DNA from 2 places in the Arsenicicoccus sp. oral taxon 190 genome. Region 1 is predicted to be linked to the other one. Evidence: predicted binding sites of a transcription regulator. Region 1 holds the regulator's gene; the other holds the start of a gene.
What was found. The regulator LexA, encoded in region 1, represses DNA repair genes until DNA is damaged. The targets are predictions, from matches to a motif close to TCGAACANNTGTTCGA.
Positions count from the first base shown of each region.

Region 2: a site for LexA is predicted at 1,656-1,671, ahead of ADJ73_RS13410 (DUF6504 family protein). Genes of this name have one in related genera too.

Region 1 is NZ_CP012070.1:2,197,930-2,201,326, forward strand. Features, by position in the region: gene ADJ73_RS10235 (aldehyde dehydrogenase family protein) at 1-1,399, opposite strand, end outside; gene lexA (transcriptional repressor LexA) at 1,484-2,182, opposite strand; gene ADJ73_RS10245 (LysM peptidoglycan-binding domain-containing protein) at 2,439-2,831, shown strand; gene ADJ73_RS10250 (hypothetical protein) at 2,957-3,397, opposite strand, start outside.
Region 2 is NZ_CP012070.1:2,882,841-2,886,237, forward strand. Features, by position in the region: gene ADJ73_RS13400 (DNA polymerase III subunit alpha) at 1-810, opposite strand, end outside; gene ADJ73_RS13405 (SAV_6107 family HEPN domain-containing protein) at 800-1,231, opposite strand; gene ADJ73_RS13410 (DUF6504 family protein) at 1,329-1,607, opposite strand; gene ADJ73_RS13415 (DUF4126 domain-containing protein) at 1,880-2,515, shown strand; gene metF (methylenetetrahydrofolate reductase [NAD(P)H]) at 2,549-3,397, opposite strand, start outside.

The DNA of each region.
Region 1 (3,397 bases):
CGAGGCTGGCCCGCGCGCCGCCGAAGTGACCGCCGCTGCCGGACGCCTTGATCCCGCCGAAGGGGATGACCGCCTCGTCGTCGACCGTCTGGTCGTTGATGTGCAGCATGCCGGTCTCGATGCGGTCCGAGAGCTCGTATGCCGCCATCGCGTCCCCCGTCAGCACCCCGACGGACAGGCCGTACTCGCTCGCGTTGAGGAGCTCGATGGCCTCGTCCACCGTGTCGTAGGTGGTGATCGGGGCGACCGGGCCGAAGATCTCGTCGGTGAAGGCGACGCTGTCCCGCGCGACATGCGTCAGGACGGTGGGGCGGTAGAACAGCCCGTCGTAGGTGCCGCCGGCCTCGACGCGGGCGCCGGCGTCGACCGCCCGCCGGACGATGTCGTGGACGCGGTCCCGCTGGCGCTCGTCGATGATCGGGCCCAGGGCGTTGGTGGGGTCGGTGGGGTCACCGACGGTCAGGGCGTCGGCCTTGGTCGCGAGCAGCCGCGCGTAGTCCTCGGCCAGGGAGGACGGCACGAGGTGCCGGCCTGCGGTCATGCAGATCTGGCCCTGGTGCAGGAACGAGCCCCACGCGCCGGCCGACGCGGCGGCCTCGACGTCGGCGTCGGGCAGCACGAGCAGCGCGTTGTTGCCGCCCAGCTCGAGGTGCACCTGCTTGAGCAGGCCGGCCGCGGCCTGGCCGATCCGCCGGCCGGCGGCGGTGGACCCCGTGAAGGACAGGCACGGCACCTGCGGGTGGGCGACCAGGGCCTCCCCGAGGTCGGCCCCGCCGGGCAGGACGTGCAGCAGCCCCTCCGGGAGCCCGGCGTCGGCGAGGAGCTGGGCGAGCGCCATACCGCCGGCGACGCTGGTGCGCGGGTCGGGCTTGAGGACGACCGCGTTGCCCAGCGCGAGCGCCGGAGCGACCGAGCGCATCGACAGGATGGCCGGGAAGTTGAACGGCGAGATGACGCCGACCACGCCATACGGGACGTAGCGCGCGAGGGAGAGGCGCGGCTTCATCGAGCGCAGGACCTCGCCGTAGGGCGCCGACGCGGTCGCGGCGGCCTCTTGCAGCTCGGAGACGACGAGCCCGACCTCGAAGGCAGCCTTGCCCTGACCGGATCCCGCCTCGCGGACCAGCCAGGGCTGCAGCCGCTCGGGCTCGGCCTCGAGGAGCTGGGCGGCCTTGAGCATCACGGCGGCTCGGGCCGGGTAGGGCTGGGCGGCCCAGGCGCGCTGCGCCGCCCGGGCACGCTCGACGGCGTGGTCCAGGTCGGCGGGGGAGGCGGTCCCCACGTGCCCGAGCGTCTCGCCGGTGGCCTTGTCCGTCACGGGTGACGGCTCCCCGGAGCCGTCCGTCCAGGAGCCGGTCCAGATGGCGCGCTCCCACGGCGCGGTTGTGGAGCTGGTCATGCGGGCCTCACTCATCGTCGGGTGGGTGTGTGCGCCCAGCCTGCCATCCGCGGGCCCGGCTCGTCGCGGGTGCCGACGGACGGATCAGACGGCGCGCAGGACCGCGGTGACCTTGCCGAGCACCGTGGCCTGGTCGCCGTCGATGGGCTCGAAGGCGGGGTTGTGCGGCAGCAGCCACACGTGACCGTCCTTGCGCTTGAAGGTCTTAACGGTCGCCTCGCCGTCGAGCATGGCGGCGACGATGTCGCCGTTGTCCGCGTCGGGCTGCTGCCGCACCACGACCCAGTCCCCGTCGCAGATCGCCGCGTCGACCATGGAGTCGCCGACCACCTTGAGCAGGAAGAGCTGGCCCTCGCCCACCAGCTGACGGGGGAGCGGGAAGACGTCCTCGACGACCTCCTCCGCCGTGATCGGGACACCGGCGGCGATGCGACCCAGGACCGGGACGTATGACGCCTCCGGCCGCTGGTCCCCCGACGCGGTGACGTCCACGCTGTCGTCGATCGTGGAGTGGAAGGCCTCCGGCGCCCACTCGGGGGCCACGACCTCGATGGCGCGCGGGCGGTTGGGGTCGCGCCGCAGGTAGCCCTTGCGCTCGAGGGTGAGCAGCTGGTGGGAGACGCTGCTGACGCTGGCGAGGCCCACCGCGTCACCGATCTCGCGGATGCTCGGCGGGTAACCGCGCCGCTCGACCGTGTTGCGGATGAACTCCAGGATCTTGCGCTGCCGGGCGGTCAGGCCGTCGCGGCCGTCCCGGTCCGGCAAGGTCGTCACCTTGGCCATGGGTCTCGCTCCTCGCTGTCGCCACAGGGCTCTGACCTGCGGATCTCGTGTCTCGGAAGCACTCTCCGAGGGGGTATGTCAGTGGTCCCTGCTTGAGTATCTCCCGTGGCCACCAGGCTATCGGGGTCGATTGGACGTTTCAAACACAAGTTCGACGCGAGTCTTCCCCTCGCCCCCGGGAATGCGGTACGTTCGTACACGCGTTCTATCGAACGAATGAGCGAGCCACCCCGGCTCGCCGGAGAAGGAGGACACGATGAGTGCAGCAGCTGCGTGGAGCGACCCGGTCGCCCCGGCATGCGCGCCCGGTCGTCCCCACCTGCGTCTGGTGCCGACCGGTGACGACGTGACCGAGCGGGCACGCCGCCGTCCTCGGATCACCCGTCGCGGTCGTCTTGCCCTGACCATGACCGTGCTGGTGCTGATCGCCCTGGCCGCAGCCTCGGCGTGGAGCGCCTGGGCGGTTGCGGCGCCTGCCGGCCCCGCCCGTTCCGTGACGGTCGCCACGGGGGAGTCGCTGTCGCAGATCGCGGCTCGGGAGATGCCCTCGGTCCGCACCGACCAGGCAGTGCTCCAGCTCGTCGCGGCCAACCACCTGCCGTCCGACCAGGTCATGGCCGGTCAGCGGCTGGTCGTCCCTGCGCCGTAGCCGCATCGTCGCCGGGAACTCCCGGCGGAAGGCCGCGCGTTGGACCACCTGACGCGCCGTCAGGGCGAGGACCTGCGTCGTGGCGGTCACATCAGGGGGTGTGACCGCCGCGACGCGACGGGTCGTCATCCCTGGTCCACGAGCTCGTTGCGGCTGGTGCGCACGTCGATCGGCTGCGCGGGGCCGGGGATGTCCACGGTGCTGGCGATGGGTGTCCAGGCGCCACCGTCGACGCTGTACTCCCCGGCATAGGTGGCGGTGATGCCGATCTCGAAGCGTCCCGCCTTGGTGTAGGCATGCTTCACGTCGCCGCTCGGGTAGGTGCCTCCCATGCTGGGCGTGGGTCCCACCACGCCGTCGTCACCGAAGTCGTAGACGTAGCGGACGCCCACCGGCCGGATCGCCACGCGGTGGCCGAGGAGGCCGACGGTGTTCACCTCCCCGGGCTCGTATCCCGCAGCCTCCCAGGTGAGCTCCACGTAGGTGGGCAGCGTCACGAGGGTGCGTCCACCCACCGGCTGGACGTTGGCCTGCGGCTTGGCGAACGGCGTGTTGGTGAAGGCCTG
Region 2 (3,397 bases), 680 kb from region 1:
CAGGTGGCGGGTGTCGAGGGCGACGAGGCGCCGGGCGGCGTCGAGGACGTCGGCCGTGATCGCGTCCTCGGGGCGCCCGTGCCGCACCGCGGCGGTCAGCACCGCCGGCACCCGGGCCGCGTCGGCCAGCGCCAGCATGGCCGCGGCCTGGCGACGGCTGACGGGGGTGCCGGGAGGACCCTCGTGGCAGACCACCTCGACGACCAGGGCGCCCTCCGGCAGCGCTCGCCGCCAGCGGTCCAGCCGCTCCCGGGCCAGCACGGAGCGGCCCTGCAGGACCGCGCGGCCCACGTCGGAGTCGGGCCCGACCAGCACCGTCAGGGCGGCCGACCGCTCGGCGCGGGCGTGCTCGGAGCGGGCGTGCTCGACGCGGACATGCTCGGCCACGAGCTCCAGGCTGGTCACCGGGGTGCCCCGCTCGCCCGCGAGGTGGGTGGCGGTGACCAGGCGGCACAGCCGGGCCCAGCCGGTCCCGGGCGGCAGGTGCGCCTGCCCCCGCGCGAGCACGGTGACCCGCGGCAGCCGGGGGTCGACGAGCGCACCGCCGCGGACCGGGGTGCGCCCCGGCGGGCGCCCCTGCCGACCGGCGACGGCCCCGACGGCGAGGTCCACGCCGAGGACCGGGGCGATGCCGCGCGCGAGGCAGGCCTGGGCGAACTTCACGGCGCCGTAGAGGCCGTCGCGGTCGGTCAGCGCCAGGGTGTGCTGGCCCCACCCCGCCGCCAGGTCCACCAGGTCGCCCGGGGTGGTCGTGCCGTAGCGCAGCGAGTGCCCCGACGCCACGTGCAGGTGGACGAAGTCATCGGACACCGGCAGCCACCTGCAGGGACGGCAGCGGCGCGTGCGGGGCCGCGCCCAGCGAGGACTCGACGAGACCGAGGAAGGTCTCCGAGGCTCGCACCAGGTCGTCCGCCTCGCGGGCCGAGATCAGCCCGCCCCGCTCGGCGACGGACCGGCGCACCGCCGAGGCGGCGTAGAACGCGGCCCACTCCCCCAGCTCGGGGGCCGCGGCGGGCAGCAGCTCCCACACGCTGCGGGGGCGGCCCCGGCCGGCGGGGCGCCCACGGGTGGCCAGCAGCGCCGCCCCGGCTCGCAGCCCGGACAGGTGTGCCGCGACGTAGCGGTCAGCCGTCGTCGTCGCGCAGGTCGCCTCGGCGAGCGCGGCGTAGGCCCGGTCGAGCAGGTCCAGCGTCGCCGTGGTCAACGGGGGTCGGGTGGTCGTCGCCGTCATGGGAGCACCTGCTTTCGTCATACGCACAAAATGAGGGTGAAAAACACGATTGAAGGTGGGAGTGAAGGTGAGGTCGAAGGGTGAGGGTGGGGCGCGATCAGTCGGAGAGGGCGACGAGCTGCCAGCGGGTGCCGCGGACCGCCAGGTCGTAGACCCCGAGGACGCCGGAGCGACCGGCGGCGGCCTCGACCCGCCAGACCTCTCCCTCGAGGTCCGCGGCGGTCACCGCGCGGGTGTCCGGCACCTCGCGCCACCAGGGGCGTCGCTCGCGCCAGTGGTCGACCACGGAGCGGACGTCGTAGAGCCGGCCCCGCCAGATGAACTGCAGCGGACGACCGTCGTGCCGGACCTCGATGGCATCCTCGCAACGGCGCATGGCTCTCTCCTCCCGACCGCGAGCGCCCAGGGCGTTCGATCACTTTTGTCGAATCTTTGTTCGATGAAGAGAACTCTAGGGCCGACCTCTGACAGACCCCCAGCCCCTTGTCACCCACATGCGCATCACCGCTGGTCGGGTGGTCACCGCCGCGCCGAGCCCCGGATCGATACCACCCCGTGACCCCTCGGCACGGGCGTTCGAGAATCCCGGGGCCGCCCCGGCCCTTACCGTGATGCCACACCGATGGAGCCCGACGAGACGGAGGACAGATGGGTACCGAGCTGCTGCCGATGGTCTTCACGAGCGGCTGGGCGAGCGGCATCAACGCCTACGCCGTGGTCCTGGTCATGGGCCTGGCCGGACGGTTCTTCTCCGTCGACCTCGTCCCGGGGGTGCTCACCCGCACCGACGTGCTGATCGCCTCGGCGGTGCTCTTCCTGCTCGAGATGTTCGCCGACAAGATCCCCTACGTCGACACCGCGTGGGACAGCGTCCACACGGTCGTGCGACCGGCCGTGGGCGCGACGCTCGGCTACCTGCTCGCCGGCCACGAGGGGTCCGGCCTGGAGCAGGCCTTCGCCGCCGCCACCGGCGGCTTCAGCGCCCTGGCGAGCCACGGCGTCAAGGCCGGCATCCGCGCCGGCGTCAACGCCTCTCCCGAGCCGGTCAGCAACATCGCGATCTCCTCGGCGGAGGACGTCGCCGTCGTCGGCGTCATGACCCTCGCCACCAACCACCCCTGGGCCGCCGCCACCGTCGCGGGCATCCTCCTGCTGATCGGCATCGTCGCCGTGGTCTGGCTGCTGCGCCGCATCGTCTCCATCAAGCGGAGGTATGACGACTGGGGCACCCGGCGCCGCGACGCGGAGGACCTGCGGCTGGACGGGCCCGGCGACCCTCGCTGAGACTCCCTGCCCCTCGCTGAGACTCGCTGAGCCTCACTGACCGAGGTTGGCGAAGACCTCCAGCGTCGCCGTCGAGCGGTTCATCGTGTAGAAGTGCAGCCCCGGCGCGCCCTCGTCCATGAGCCGCTGCGCGTGCTCGGTGGCGATCTGCACCCCCACCTCGCGGACCGCGTCGGCGTCCTCGCCCACCGCCTCCAGCCGGGAGGTCACCGAGGTCGGCAGCGCCGCCCCGGACAGCTCGGCCATCCTGCTGATCTGACGCAGGTTGGTCACCGGCATGAGCCCCGGGATGATCGGCAGCGTCCCGCCGCGGGCGACCACGAGGTCGCGCAGCCGCAGGTAGTTGTCGACGTCGAAGACCATCTGGGTCACGGCGAAGTCGGCGCCCGCCCGCTGCTTGGCGACCAGCACGTCGGCGTCCTGCTCCCGCGAGGACGACTCCGGGTGACCGTCCGGGAAGGCCGCCACCCCGATCGTGAAGTCACCGAGCGAGCGGACCAGGTCCACCAGCTGGTCCGCGTGGTCCAGGCCCTCCGGGTGCGCCACCCACGGTGAGCCCAGCCCCCCGGCCGGGTCCCCGCGCAGCACCATGACGTTGCGGATCCCCGCGTCGGCATACGCCCCGATCACGGAGCGCAGCTCCCCCACCGACGACCCGACGCACGTCAGGTGCGCCATCGGCAGCAGCGTGGTCTCCTCGGCGATGCGCTGGGTCACCCGCACGGTGCGGTCCCGCGTGGTGCCGCCCGCTCCGTAGGTCACCGACACGAAGGACGGCCGCTTCTTCTCCAGGTGCCGGATCGCCTCCCACAGCACGGCCTCGGCCTCGTCCGAGCGGGGCGGGAAGAACTCGAAGGAGAAGCTCGTGCCCTCCTTGGCCAG